2 regions of the Roseateles paludis genome follow, and region 1 is predicted to be linked to the other one. Evidence: predicted binding sites of a transcription regulator. Region 1 holds the regulator's gene; the other holds the start of a gene.

Region 1 (7,062 bases):
TGACCCTGCTTGCAATGAGGACGCACGATGTCTCAAGACCTGACACGCAATAACTTCTATGAGGACGGCCCGGTACGGGCCTTCGCGCTGGCCGCCGTCCTGTGGGGCGTGGTCGGCATGCTGGTGGGTGTGGTGATCGCCGCCCAGCTTGCCTGGCCCGAACTCAACCTGGGCATCCCCTGGCTCAGCTATGGCCGCTTGCGGCCGCTGCACACCAATGCAGTGATCTTTGCCTTTGGCGGCTGCACGCTGTTCGCCACCTCGTATCACGTGGTCCAGCGCACCTGCCAGACGCGCCTCTTCGCGCCGGCCATCGCCTGGTTCACGTTCTGGGGCTGGCAACTCGTCATCCTGGCGGCCGCCATCACGCTGCCGATGGGTTTCACCCAGGGCAAGGAATACGCCGAGCTCGAATGGCCGATCGACATCCTGATCGCCGTCGTCTGGGTGGCCTATGCGCTGGTGTTCTTCGGCACGGTGGGCACGCGCAAGATCCGGCACATCTATGTGGCCAACTGGTTCTTCGGCGCCTTCATCATCGCCGTGGCGCTACTGCACATCGTCAACAGCGCGGCCATCCCGGTCTCACTGACCAAGAGCTACTCGGCCTATGCCGGGGTGCAGGACGCGATGGTGCAGTGGTGGTACGGCCATAACGCCGTGGGCTTCTTCCTCACGGCCGGCTTCCTGGGGATGATGTACTACTACATCCCCAAGCAGACGGGCCGTCCGGTCTACAGCTACCGGCTCTCCATCGTCCACTTCTGGGCGCTGATCTTCACCTACATGTGGGCGGGCCCCCACCACCTGCACTACACGGCGCTGCCGGACTGGGCGCAGAGCGTGGGCATGGTGTTCAGCCTGGTGCTGCTGGCGCCGTCCTGGGGCGGCATGATCAACGGCATCATGACCCTGTCGGGTGCGTGGCACAAACTGCGTGACGACCCGATCCTGAAGTTCCTGATCGTGTCCCTGTCGTTCTACGGCATGAGCACCTTCGAGGGCCCGATGATGTCCATCAAGACAGTCAACGCCCTCAGCCACTACACCGACTGGACGGTCGGCCACGTGCACAGCGGTGCGCTGGGCTGGGTGGGCCTGATCTCGATGGGCTGCCTCTACCACCTGATCCCGCGCATGGTGGGCCGCACGGAGATGTACTCCAAGCGCGCCATCGAGCTGCACTTCTGGGTGGCCACGCTCGGGATCGTGCTCTACATCGCCGCGATGTGGATTGCCGGTGTGATGCAGGGCCTGATGTGGCGTGCCACCAATACCGACGGCACCCTGGTCAACACCTTCGTCGAGAGCGTGAAGGCGACCTATCCCTTCTACGTGATCCGTTTGGGCGGGGGCCTGCTCTACCTGAGCGGCATGTGTGTGATGGCCTGGAATGTGATCAAGACCGTGCAGGCAGGCAAGCCTGAACTGGTGCGCATCCCCGCCGTGGCGGCCCAGGCCTGAGAGGAGCAAGAACCATGAGCAATCACGCCGTCAATGGCCACCAAAAGATCGAGACCAGCAACTTTCTGATGATCGTGCTGATCCTGCTGACCGTCGCGATCGGTGGCATCGTCGAGATCGTCCCGCTGTTCTTCCAGCGCTCCACCACGCAGCCGGTGGCGGGCCTCAAGCCCTACACCGCCTTGCAACTGGCTGGGCGCGACATCTATGTCCGCGAGGGTTGCTACAACTGCCACTCGCAGATGATCCGCCCGCTGCAGGCCGAGACCCTGCGCTACGGCCACTACTCGCTGGCGGGTGAGTTCGTCTACGACCACCCCTTCCAGTGGGGCAGCAAGCGCACCGGCCCGGACCTCGCTCGCGTGGGTGGCAAGTACAGCGACGAGTGGCATCGCGTCCACCTCAACAACCCGCGCGATCTCGTGCCCGAGTCCAACATGCCCGCCTACTCGTGGCTGGAGCGCTCGCCGGTGGATGCCGCCGGTATGCCCGTCCGCCTCAAGGCCATGCGCACCCTCGGGGCTCCCTACACCGACGAGGAGATCAATGACTCCGCCAAGGCTGTGACCGGCAAGACCGAGCTCGACGCCCTGGTGGCCTATCTCCAAGTCCTCGGTACTGCCGTCAAGTGATCGCCATGACACTCAACGATTTAAGAATTGCCGTGACCCTGCTGTCATTCGCTGCCTTCGTCGGCATCCTGATCTGGGCCTGGTCGGCGCGCAACCGCGCGAGCTTCGAGCAGGACGCCTTGTTGCCTTTCCAGGAGGAGGATCGCCATGAGTGACTTTTTCAGCGACGGCTGGTCAACCTTCATTGCCGCTGTGACGGTGATCGGCCTGGTCTTTTGCATTGCCATCCTGTTGGTTGCGGCACGCCGCCGCCCGATGGCGAACGACAACACCACGGGCCACGTGTGGGACCAAGACCTGCGCGAGCTCAACAACCCGCTGCCCATGTGGTGGATGGGGCTGTTCGTGATCACCGTGCTGTTTGCCGGCGCCTACCTGGCGCTCTACCCCGGGCTCGGTAGCGCCAAGGGCACGTTGGCCTGGTCCAGCGTGGCAGAGCACGACCGCGACACCGCCGCCGCGCGTGCGGCCATGGCCCCGGTCTACCAGCGCTTTGCCAGCATGACGCCTGCGCAGCTCGCGGCCGACAACGAGGCTCGCGGCATTGGCGAGCGCCTCTTCGGCAACTACTGCGCCGGCTGCCATGGTGGTGATGCCAAGGGCTCCAAGGGCTTCCCCAACCTGACCGACAAGGACTGGCTCTGGGGCGGCGAGTACGACAACATCGTCGAGACCCTCACCAAGGGCCGCCAGGGCCAGATGCCGCCCATGGCCGCCGCCGTCGGCTCGCCGGAGGACGTGAAGAACGTTGCCAACTACGTGCTCTCGCTGTCGGACAGCCCGCACAACTCTCTGGCCGCCCAATTGGGCAAGGAGAAGTTCGTTGTCTGCGCGGCTTGCCACGGCCCGGCCGGCAAAGGCAACACCGCCCTCGGTGCGCCCAACCTGACCGACAAGACCTGGCTGCACGGCTGGGGCGAAGACGCCGTCATGGCCATGGTCAACAACGGCAAGACCAATGTCATGCCCGCCCATGGCGAGAAGTTGACGCCTGAGCAGATCCGCGTGCTCGCGGCGTATGTCTGGGGCTTCTCCAACGCTCGCTGATGACGCAAGGCCCCGCGCCCGTGAAACAGACCGTTGAGCAGACCGTCCGGCTGTACCGGTCTGAGGACAAGATCCAGCCGCGCGCTGTCAGCGGCTGGTTTGCCGGCTGGCGCTGGGCCCTCGTCGCCTTCACGCAGATCCTCTACTACGGCCTGCCCTGGCTGCAGTGGGGCGAGCGCCAGGCGGTGCTGTTCGATCTGGGCGCGCGGCGCTTCTATCTGTTCGGCCTGGTGCTCTATCCGCAGGACTTCGTCTATCTCACGGTCCTGCTGCTGATCTCGGCCTACGGGCTCTTCCTGTTCACGGCGGTGGCCGGGCGGCTGTGGTGCGGCTATGCCTGCCCGCAGACGGTCTACACCGAGATCTTCATGGCCGTGGAGCGCTGGTTCGAGGGCGACCGCAATGCGCGCATCCGCCTCGACAGCGGCCCCTGGACGCTGAACAAGCTGGCCCGCAAGTCCGGCAAGCAGGCGGTCTGGATCGCCATCGGCCTGTGGACGGGCTTCACCTTCGTCGGCTACTTCACGCCCATCCTGACCCTGGGCCATGAAGTGCTGCACCTGTCGCTCGGGCCCTGGGAGAGCTTCTGGCTGCTGTTCTACGGCTTTGCCACCTATGGCAACGCCGGCTACATGCGCGAGCAGGTCTGCAAGTACATGTGCCCCTATGCGCGCTTCCAAAGCGCGATGTTCGACAAGGACACGCTGATCATCAGCTACGACGTCGAACGTGGCGAGCCGCGCGGTGCCAAGCGCGAGAAGAAGGGCGAGACCCGAGCCGAAGGTGTCGGCGACTGCGTCGATTGCAAGCTCTGCGTGCAGGTCTGCCCAACGGGCATCGACATCCGCAATGGCCTGCAGTACGAGTGTATCGGCTGCGCGGCCTGCATCGACGTGTGCAATGGCGTGATGGACAAGGTCGGCTACCCGCGTGGCCTGATCCGCTATGACACCCAGAACGGCATCGCCCAGCACCTGTCGGCCGGGCAACGCTGGCGCCGCGTGTTCCGGCCCCGCGTGCTCATCTACGGCAGTGTGCTGGTGCTGATCTTTGCGGCGCTGGTGGCCAGCCTGACCCTGCGCCACAGCTTCCGGGCCGATGTCGTGCGCGACCGCGCCACCCTGGCCCGCCAGGTCGAGGACGGCTACATCGAGAACCTCTACCGCCTGCAGTTGATGAACGCCAGCGAGCGCGTGCAGCGTTTCAGCGTCACCGCGCAAGGCCTTCCCAGCCTCGTCGTGACGCCTGAGTTGCGTGACATCGAGGTGGGCCCCGCGCAAGCACGCTGGGTCTCGCTCGGGGTGAGGCTGCCCCCCGGGCATGGCCTCAAGCCTGGCGCCCACCCCATGAGCTTCCGTGTCGAGGCCGATGGCGGCGAACACCTGAATGAGAAGACCACCTTTGTGGTGCCGCGATAGCGGCGACACAGACCGGATCGGAGAACGAGACCATGAGTGAAGCCCCAACCCAAGCCAGCCGCCCCTGGTGGCGCGAGCCGATGATGTATCTCGTTGTCGGCGGCCCGCTGACCGTGGTCATCGCCAGCTTCTTCACCCTCTCCTTGGCGCTGCGTCACCCTGACCCGCCGGTGCAAACCCGCCAGGTGGCTGCCGATGACGTGGCCGAGCAGCCTGCCATCACGGCCCGCAACCACGCTGCCACGGGCGGGCAACGCTGATGGACGGGCAGCAGGCTGCCGGGCGCGCTGCCCGCATCCTGATGGCCAGCATCTGGCCGGCCTTCGTCATGGCGGGGGTGCTGGAGGGCCTGGTGTTCTCGGTCATCGACCCGCAGGACCTGCACTGGTTCGGCGGCGAGGCCATCGAGTGGTCGCGCTCAGCGATCTACTCGGTCAGCTTCCTGATCTTCTGGCTGGTCACCACCATCGCCTGCAGCATGACGGCGCTGCTGGTGCAACTGCCCGACCACGAGGAACCCGGGCGCCGCAGCGCGCCGAATTGGCCCCGATAACCGGCGCCCAGCTCAGCGGGTGGCGTTGGCCACCATCTGCTGCAGGGCGTCGGCCCGCAGCACGCGGATCTGGCGCTGCTTGACCTCCAACAGCCCTTCGTCCTGGAACTTGGAGAAGGTGCGGCTCACCGTCTCCAGCTTCAGACCCAGGTAGCTGCCGATCTCCTCGCGCGTCATGCGCAGCACCACGGCCGTGCCGGAGAAGCCGCGCGCCTCCAGGCGCTCGGTCAGGTTCAGCAAGAAGGCCGCCAGACGCTCCTCGGCGCGCATGCTGCCCAGCAGCAGCATCACGCCCTGGTCACGCACGATCTCGCGGCTCATGATCTTGTGGAAGCTGTGCTGCAGCGCCGTGAAGTGCTGGGACAGCGACTCCAGGTCGGCATAGTTGATCACGCAGACGGAGGAGTCCTCCAGCGCGGTGGCATCACAGTGGTGCCGGTCGGTACTGATGCCGTCCAGCCCCAGCAGTTCGCCCGCCATCTGGAAGCCCGTGACCTGGTCACGCCCGTCTTCGCTGGTGACCGATGTCTTGAAAAAGCCGGTGCGCACCGCGTAAAGCGCCGCAAAGTTGTCACCGCTGCGGAACAACTGCTCGCCCTTGGGGACGGTGCGTCGTCGGTTGACCAGGGTGTCGAGCCGGTCCAGGTCGTTCGTCGAGAGGCCCAGGGGCAGGCAGAGCTCGCGAAGATTGCAGGACGCGCAGGCGACTTGCAGCGACTCGACCGGGCGAATGGGCGTGCTGTGGGGCGTGCTGTTCTGCATGGCAAAGAATTATGCTGGTTTAAGTCCGTGAATGACCATGGGCGCGCACAGCAAATGGGCATTGCGCTGCAACGCCACCGTTGATCCACGTCAACCGGGAGAGGCGGGTGCTCGGGCACATTCGCCCCATGACATCGACCGTCCTCTCTCCAGAAATCGACGCCGAACTGCTGCGGCGTTATGACATCTCGGGGCCACGATACACCTCCTATCCAACGGCGGATCGGTTCGTCGAGGCTTTCCAGGCCGACCAGCACCGCCTGGCGCTGCAGCAACGCGTGCCCGGCGCGCCGATGTCGATCTACGTCCACATCCCGTTCTGCGAGTCGGTCTGCTACTACTGCGCCTGTAACAAGATCATCACCAAGCACCACGAGCGTGCGGCTGAATACCTGGCCGTGCTCTACGCCGAGATGGATCTCTACCGGGCCGAGTTGGGCCCCGGCATCCAGGTGTCGCAACTGCACCTGGGCGGGGGCTCGCCCACCTTCCTGAGCGACGACGAGCTTGTGCAGCTGATGGCCGAGATCGGCAAGCGCTTCAAGCTCGTGCCCAGCGCCGAGCTGTCCATCGAGGTGGACCCGCGCACCGTTGACGCCGGTCGCCTGGCACGGCTCAAGGCCATGGGCTTCAACCGCCTGTCCTTCGGCGTCCAGGACTTTGACCCCGAAGTGCAAAAGGCGGTGCACCGCATCCAGCCGCCCGAGCAGGTGCAGGCGCTTGTCGAGGCCGCCCGGGCATTGAAGTTCGACTCCATCAATGTCGACCTGATCTACGGCCTGCCGCAGCAGACGCCGGTCAGTTTCCGCCGCACCATCGAGCAGGTCTGCGCGCTGCAGCCCGACCGCATCGCCCTCTATGGCTATGCCCACCTGCCGGCGCGCTTCAAGCCGCAGCGCCGCATCGTGGCCGAGTTGCTGCCGCCGGCGGGTGACAAGCTGACCATGCTGGCCGGCGCCATCAGTGACTTCCTGGCCGCTGGCTACGAGTACATCGGCATGGACCACTTTGCCAAGCGTGACGACAGCCTGGCCATCGCCAAGCGCCAGGGCCGGTTGCACCGCAACTTCCAGGGCTATTCCACCCAGCCGGACGCTGACCTGATCGGCCTGGGGGTGTCGTCCATCGCCCGCATCGGCGCCACCTACAGCCAGAACGCCAAGACCCTGGACGAGTACTACGACGC
Region 2 (7,062 bases), on a different contig from region 1:
GCTGACATGGACCTCGCGGATCGCCTCAGCCCCACTCGGCACCCAGGCCTGCAGGCGCTGCAGCAGCTGCACGCTGCCGAGGTTGAGGGCCAGGGTGCGCGCGTCACCGCTGACGTCGCGGTCGAACGGGCGTTGGTCGAACAGGCTCACGCGGACCTGCGGCAGGCGCTCGGCCAGCATCAGGGCCAGCGCCAGGCCCACCGGGCCGGCGCCCACGACGGCGAGGTTCATGGGAGGATTCGTCACCTCTGAAACTATAGCCAGCGCCATGCAATACCGCCGCCTCGGCCGCTCCGGCCTGCAAGTCTCCGAGCTCTCGCTCGGCTCCTGGATCACGTATCACAACCAGGTGGGCGTGGACGCTGCCGTGGAGATGATGGCGGCCGGGTATGACGCCGGCATCAACTTCTTCGACAACGCCGAGGTCTACGCCCAGGGCCAGAGCGAGGTGGTGATGGGGCAGGCGCTCAAAAAGCTCGGCTGGGCGCGGCTCAGCTATGTGGTTTCGACCAAGCTCTTCTGGGGCCTGGAGGCGCCAGGTTCCCAGGTCAACCGCCGCAACACGCTCAACCGCAAATACCTGCTGCAGTCCATCGACGCCTGCTTGCAGCGCCTGCAGCTTGATCACGTCGACCTCGTCTACTGCCACCGGCCCGATCCGGCGACACCGATCGAGGAAACCGTTTGGGCCATGCACGACATGGTGGCGCGCGGCAAGGCGCTCTACTGGGGCACCAGCGAGTGGAGCGCCGCCGAGATCCGCGCGGCGTGGGACATCGCCGAGCGCCACCACCTGCACAAGCCCATCGTCGAGCAGCCGCAGTACCACCTCTTCCATCGCCAGCGCGTTGAGGTCGAGTACGCGCGGCTGTATGAGGACCTCGGCCTCGGCCTCACCACCTGGAGCCCGCTGGCCTCGGGCCTGCTCACCGGCAAGTACCGCGACGGCATCCCCGCCGGCAGCCGGGGCGCGATGGAAAACCTGGCCTGGCTGCGCGACGGCCTGACCGACACGGCCAAGAACGCGGCCGTGGGCCGCCTGGCCGGCGTGGCGGCCGACCTCGGCTGCACGCTGGCGCAACTCGCCATCGCCTGGTGCAACCGCAACCCGCGCGTGTCCAGCGTCATCCTCGGCGCCAGCCGCGTCTCGCAGCTGCAGGACAACCTCGGTGCATTGGCCGTGACGCCGAAGCTCACGCCCGAGGTGCTGGCCCGCATCGACACCTGCACCCAGGCCCTGGCCCGGTGAGCCACGCTCCTCTTGCCTTTGGCCACGCGGCCCTCGTCACCCAGCTGGCCGACGAGCTGCAGGACAGCCTGCGGCAGGACCGCTCGGGCTCCATGGAGCCGGCCCTGGTGGTGGGCGTGTTTGGCGAATGGGGCTCGGGCAAGAGCCGCCTGCTGACCTCGGTCGAAGACGAACTGCGCCGCCGCGATGCCGCCCGCCCCGAGGCCGAGCGCGCCACCGCGCTGACGGTGATCGTGCCCTTCAACGCCTGGCGCTACGAGCGCGAGGAGCATTTGCTGGTGCCCCTGCTGCGCGTGGCCGAGCAGCAGCTGCGCAAGGCGCTCGATGCCAGCCTGCCGCAGGACCTGCGCCAGCGCGAGCAGCTCTCTGACCGCCTGCTGCTGGTGGCCGACCTGGCACAGACCATCTACAGCCACGGCGGCCGCGAGCTGCTGCAAGCGGCGCTGACCGTGCAGGGCGTGGCGCTCAAGCTGCCTGAGATCAAGGCCGGCAGCACCGGCGCTGCGGCCCCTGGTCTGCTCGGGCGCTGGAAGGCGCTGCGTGAGGCCCAAGCCCAGGCGCGCCGGCTGCAAACGCCCATCAGCGCGCTGCACAGCCTGTACTACGACTTCCTCGAACACCTGCGCGCCGTCACCGGCCGCAACCCCAAGGCCCTGGCCCTGCACCGCGAGCGGCTCAAGCTGCGTGGCTTGGGCTGGTGGCCGCGCTGGAGCACGCGCGTGCGCACCGCGCTGCACTGGCTTCTGACCGGCGAGACCCCGGCCGAGCCGCAGCTGCAGGTCAACCTCGTCTTCCTCGTCGACGACCTTGACCGCTGCCTGCCCGACAAAGCGGTGGAGGTGCTGGAAGCCATCAAGCTCTTCCTGGAGGTGGAGGGCTGCGCCTTCGTGCTGGCGCTGGACGAGGAGGTGGTGGAGCGCGGCATTGCCCACCGCTACAAGGACTACGCGCTGCAGGGCAAGGAGGGCCTCACGCCCATCACCGGCGCCGAGTACCTGGAAAAGCTCGTCCACCTGCCCATCCGCCTGCCCCGGCCCACGCCCACGTCCACCTGGGGCTTCCTGGCGGCCGAGCAGCCGGCCTGGTTTGCCGACGCCAACGGCCAGCCCAACGAGCTGGCCAAACTGGTGGGCGCCATCACCCCGGCCGTGCCGCGCAAGCTCAAGCGCATGGTCGCCCTCTTGGAAACGGCCGAGGAACTGGGCGCCGGCGACGAGACCCTGCCCGAACGCCGCGAGTGGCTGGCCATCGCCTGCGCGCTGCAGCTGTTTGCGCCTGCGCTCTTCCGCTACCTGCGGCTGCGCGGGCCGGCGCTCTTGATCACGCTGGCCGAATGGCGACGCGACGTCTGGTTCAAGGACCTGGAGGCGCTGAGAAAGAAGCTCAAGACCCAACAGCACAGAGCCACCACCACTGCCGCACTGCAAGTCATCAACGCCAAGCTGCGCCTACCGGAACTCTGCGAGCAAGTGATGCAAAACCGCTCAGGCTTCGACTTGCTGGAGCTGCTGGGGCGGGTGGATGTGCTGCACGCCCGCCGGGCGCTGCAACCGGCACAGCTGGGGGCCTTGCTGGCCTTTACCGAGACCGAGGACGCAGTGGCGCCCGAGGCTGCGCCGTCAGATGGGATGCCTGCGGCTTCCTCGTTGGCGCCGTCCGTAGACGCTGAATTGGAGCGTCAGGCCCGGCAGCGCTTGCAGGACGAGCAGATGGCCCAGGCGCGCCGCATCGGCGAAGGGGTGGCTGATCAGATCCGCAAGCCAGCACCCGCGCCATCTGCCGTACCACCTGCCCTACCCGATGACTTGAGCGCGGGCTGGGCCTCGGGCGCACCGCCGCTGGATGAGCCGCCTGCCAGCCCGGACGCTGCGGAAGCGTTGCCCGATGCGGCTCCGTCAGCTGCTGCCGCGCCAGAGGTGTCGCCGGTTGAGCAAGTGTTTGGCGCGCCTCAACGCTGGGCACCTCCGGTGGCCGCGCTGGAGCACGAGCGCGGCCTGCTGGAGGCCCTGCTCTCGGGCGAGCCGGAGGTGATCCGCGTCCAGCTCTCGCGCGAGGGTCGCGCCTTGGACGGGCGGCTGCTCCCCGAGCCGCTGGTGGACGAGTGGCTGGCTGCGATGTCCGATGAGCGGCTGGACCGCTGCCTGGCCGGCGTCGAGCCTTATCTGTCGCAGCGCGCGGTCTTTCGCATCCTGCAGGTCCGCCGCGCGCAGAGTGTTCGAGCCTGGAATCAGCTGCGCAGGCCGAACTGGTCGCATGGCATACAGCCGTGGAACGATGGGCCCCGACTTCAGGCGCCGCCGATCAGTGCGCAGCAGGTGGAGTGGTTGGCGTCTCTGGGCTCCGAGGGCGCCGAGACCTGGGCGGTGCCCATGGGCTGGCGCACCGAGCGCCGCCAGCTATGGCGTGGGCCGATGTTGGCCGAGGGCTATGCCTATGAGATGCATCTGGGCGCGGACGAACGGTTTGGCGTCTACCTCGATCTGATTGCCGGCGCCACCGACGACCGGGTGGAGACCCGCCAGCGGCTGCGCTGGGTGCCGCCCGGCGAGTTTGTGATGGGCTCGCCCACGAACGAGGACGGGCGCGACCCTGCCGAGGGGCAGTTGCGCACCGTCGAGCTGACACGGGGCTACTGGATCGCCGATACCGCGTGCACGCAAGGGCTGTGGCGGGCGGTAATGCAGGACGAAGATCCGCGCGCCTGGCTGCCCAAGCTGGATCGACTGCCCGTCCAAGGCGTCAGCCCGCAGATGGCTGAGCTGTTCTGCCAGCGACTCGCAGCGCAGTACTTTGGCAGCGAGGTGCGCCTGCCCAGCGAGGCCGAGTGGGAGTGCGCCTGCCGCGCCGGCACGCGTGGCGCGTTCGCCCTAGCGGTCGCCACGCGCGAGACCATCAATGTCGAGGGGCTCGCGCGGGTGGAAGTGGGCTCCAGGCCGCCCAATGTCTGGGGGCTGTACGAGATGCACGGCAATGTCGCCGAGATCTGCCGCGATTTGCTGACGCCGCAAGAGCGCGCACCCAACAACCGGACGGATCCGGAAGGGATGGACAAAACGGGGCTAGCCCATGCGCTCAGAGGCGGATCGAGTCACGAGAGTTTGAATGCGGCTCGCAGCGCCGCCTTTGACGCCATCGGGCACGAGCAATCGCGCCCTGACGCCGGCTTCCGCTTCATCCTCCGCGCCGCGTTCAATCCCCCGACGACGTAGCCGGCGCCCAGCCCAACGGGGCGGGCAGGTGGCTCAAGATGCGGTGTCGCAGGCCGGCGTATTGGCTGTCGGCCTCGACGGGGCCAGAGAGCCCGGTCAGGGGGTCCTGGTTCTGCGCAAAGGCCTGGTCCAGGTCGTCCCAGTCGGCGTCGGTCAGCAGCTTGAGGGCGGCGGGCAGCACGTCCTCCTCCTCGCGGCGCATGTGGCTCAGGTAGCGGGTGGCGAAGTGGTTGAGCTGGTGCTGGAACTTCTCGCGGCGTGACTCGCCCATCTGCTCCCAGGCCAGCAGGCTGTGCTGCAGCTCGCGGATGGTGCGCTCGCCCTGGGCGTGGTCGCGGTCCAGTTCGTCGAGCACGGGGCGCAGCTCGGGCGCACGGGCACGCAGCTTGGGGAAGAGCAGCTCGCTCTCCTTGGGGTGGTGCAGGCGCTCGGGGAACTCGTCCACGTAGAAGAGCATGGCGCGCAGGCTGGCGAAGTCGGGCTCGCGGCGGCCGGACAGCACCTGGGGCAGGGTGCGCAGCATCGCGGCCAGCACGCCGTGCTCGGCGCGGATGATGCGGAGGGTCAGGGGCAGCATGGCGCGCAAGCATGCCCCTGCGCGGCGCCCGGGGCCTTGCTCTGGATCAAGCGGGCCGGCTGAGGGCCGGGGTGTTGCGGGTGGCCGGTTGGTGCCGGTTTATGGCGGCTTGGCGGCCCGGCCCCGCATCCGAGGGGCCTGTCCAGCAAGCCAAAGTTCACGGGATGAAGAGCTGACGGTAGCGCTAACAACGGCTTCCCACCTAGAATTCTCGGGTTGTCCCGCCCCTGTCTTCACCCCGATTTTTCTGAGGAAAGCCCTGGTCATGTCCGCCACTGCCACCGCCACCCCTTCCATGATGGCCACCGCCATCCGCGCCCTGGCCATGGATGCCGTCCAGGCCGCCAATTCCGGCCACCCGGGCGCCCCGATGGGCATGGCCGACATCGCCGTGGCGCTGTGGGGCCGCCACCTGCGGCACAACCCGACCAACCCGCACTGGGCTGACCGCGACCGCTTCGTGCTGTCCAACGGCCATGGCTCGATGCTGATCTATTCGCTGCTGCATCTCACGGGCTATGCGCTGCCCATCGAGGAGCTCAAGGCCTTCCGCCAGATGCACAGCAAGACCCCCGGCCACCCCGAAGTGGGCATGACCGCCGGCGTCGAGACCACCACTGGCCCGCTGGGCCAAGGCATCACCAATGCCGTGGGTCTGGCCCTGGCCGAGAAGCTGCTGGCGCGCGACTTCAACCGCGACGGCCACACCGTCGTCAACCACAACACCTTCGCCTTCCTGGGCGACGGCTGCCTGATGGAGGGCATCAGCCACGAGGCCTGCGCGCTGGCCGGCGTCTGGAAGCTGAACAAGCTGATCGCCATCTACGACGACAACGGCATCTCCATCGACGGCAAGGTCGAACCCTGGTTCGGTGACAACACCGCCCAGCGCTTTGCCGCCTACGGCTGGAACGTGATCGGCCCGGTGGACGGCCACAACGTCGACGCCGTGGACGACGCGATTGCCAAGGCCAAGAAGAGCGCTGACAAGCCCACGCTGATCATCGCCAAGACCACCATCGGCAAGGGCTCGCCCAACCGCGCCGGCACCGCCAAGGCCCACGGCGAGGCCCTCGGCCCCGATGAAATCAAGCTGACCCGCGAAGCCCTGGGCTGGACGCACGAGCCCTTCGTGATCCCCGCCGAGGTCTACGCCGCTTGGGACGCCAAGGCATCCGGCGCCAAGCTGGAAGCCGCCTGGGACGAGCGCTTTGCCGCCTATGCCAAGGCTCACCCCGAGCTGGCCGCTGAGTTCAAGCGCCGCATGGCCGGCCAGGTGCCCGCCAACTTCGCGCAGGCCGCCGTGGACGCCGTCATCAAGGCCAATACCGAAGCCCAGACCGTCGCCAGCCGCAAGGCTAGCCAGCTGGCGCTGGAAGCCTTCACCGCCGCTGTCCCTGAACTGCTGGGCGGCAGCGCCGACCTGACCGGCTCCAACCTCACCAACACCAGCCACACGCCCAACCTGCGCTTCGATGCCGCTGGCCTGCCCAACAACGGCCGCCACGTGAACTACGGCGTGCGCGAGTTCGGCATGGCCGCCATCATGAACGGCGTGGCCCTGCACGGTGGCTTCATCCCCTACGGCGGCACCTTCCTGACCTTCTCGGACTACAGCCGCAACGCCATCCGCATGGCCGCGCTGATGAAGATTCGCGTGATCCACGTGATGACGCACGACTCCATCGGTGTCGGCGAGGACGGCCCCACCCACCAGCCGGTCGAGCATGTCTCCAGCCTGCGCCTGATCCCGGGCCTGGACGTCTGGCGCCCGGGTGACACGGCCGAAACTGTCGTGGCCTGGACCATGGCCATCGGCAACGCCACCCGCCCCAGCCTGCTGGCCCTCTCGCGCCAGAACATCAGCTACGCGGCCAAGACCAATGTCGACGAGATCGCCAAGGGCGCCTACGTGCTGTCCGAGCCCGCCAAGGGCAAGGCCAAGGCCGTGATCATCGCCACCGGCTCCGAAGTGCAACTGGCCCTCAAGGCCCAGGAGCAACTCGCCGCCGAAGGCATCAAGGTCC

The links. The regulator FNR, encoded in region 1, switches genes on or off when oxygen is low (the NO sensors DNR and NnrR bind a similar motif). The targets are predictions, from matches to a motif close to TTGATNNNNATCAA.
Region 2: the regulator FNR is predicted to act here: its motif matches at 5,072-5,085, upstream of ABDJ85_RS02180 (hemerythrin domain-containing protein).

What each region holds. Positions count from the first base shown of each region.
Region 1 is NZ_JBDPZD010000002.1:486,550-493,611, reverse strand. Features, by position in the region: gene ccoN (cytochrome-c oxidase, cbb3-type subunit I) at 28-1,464, shown strand; gene ccoO (cytochrome-c oxidase, cbb3-type subunit II) at 1,479-2,096, shown strand; gene ABDJ85_RS08165 (cbb3-type cytochrome oxidase subunit 3) at 2,102-2,251, shown strand; gene ccoP (cytochrome-c oxidase, cbb3-type subunit III) at 2,244-3,143, shown strand; gene ccoG (cytochrome c oxidase accessory protein CcoG) at 3,143-4,561, shown strand; gene ABDJ85_RS08150 (hypothetical protein) at 4,594-4,821, shown strand; gene ABDJ85_RS08145 (hypothetical protein) at 4,821-5,114, shown strand; gene fnr (fumarate/nitrate reduction transcriptional regulator Fnr) at 5,127-5,876, opposite strand; gene hemN (oxygen-independent coproporphyrinogen III oxidase) at 6,005-7,062, shown strand, end outside.
Region 2 is NZ_JBDPZD010000001.1:459,751-466,812, reverse strand. Features, by position in the region: gene ABDJ85_RS02195 (FAD-dependent monooxygenase) at 1-231, opposite strand, end outside; gene ABDJ85_RS02190 (potassium channel beta subunit family protein) at 269-1,249, shown strand; gene ABDJ85_RS02185 (P-loop NTPase fold protein) at 1,246-4,458, shown strand; gene ABDJ85_RS02180 (hemerythrin domain-containing protein) at 4,439-5,035, opposite strand; gene tkt (transketolase) at 5,301-7,062, shown strand, end outside.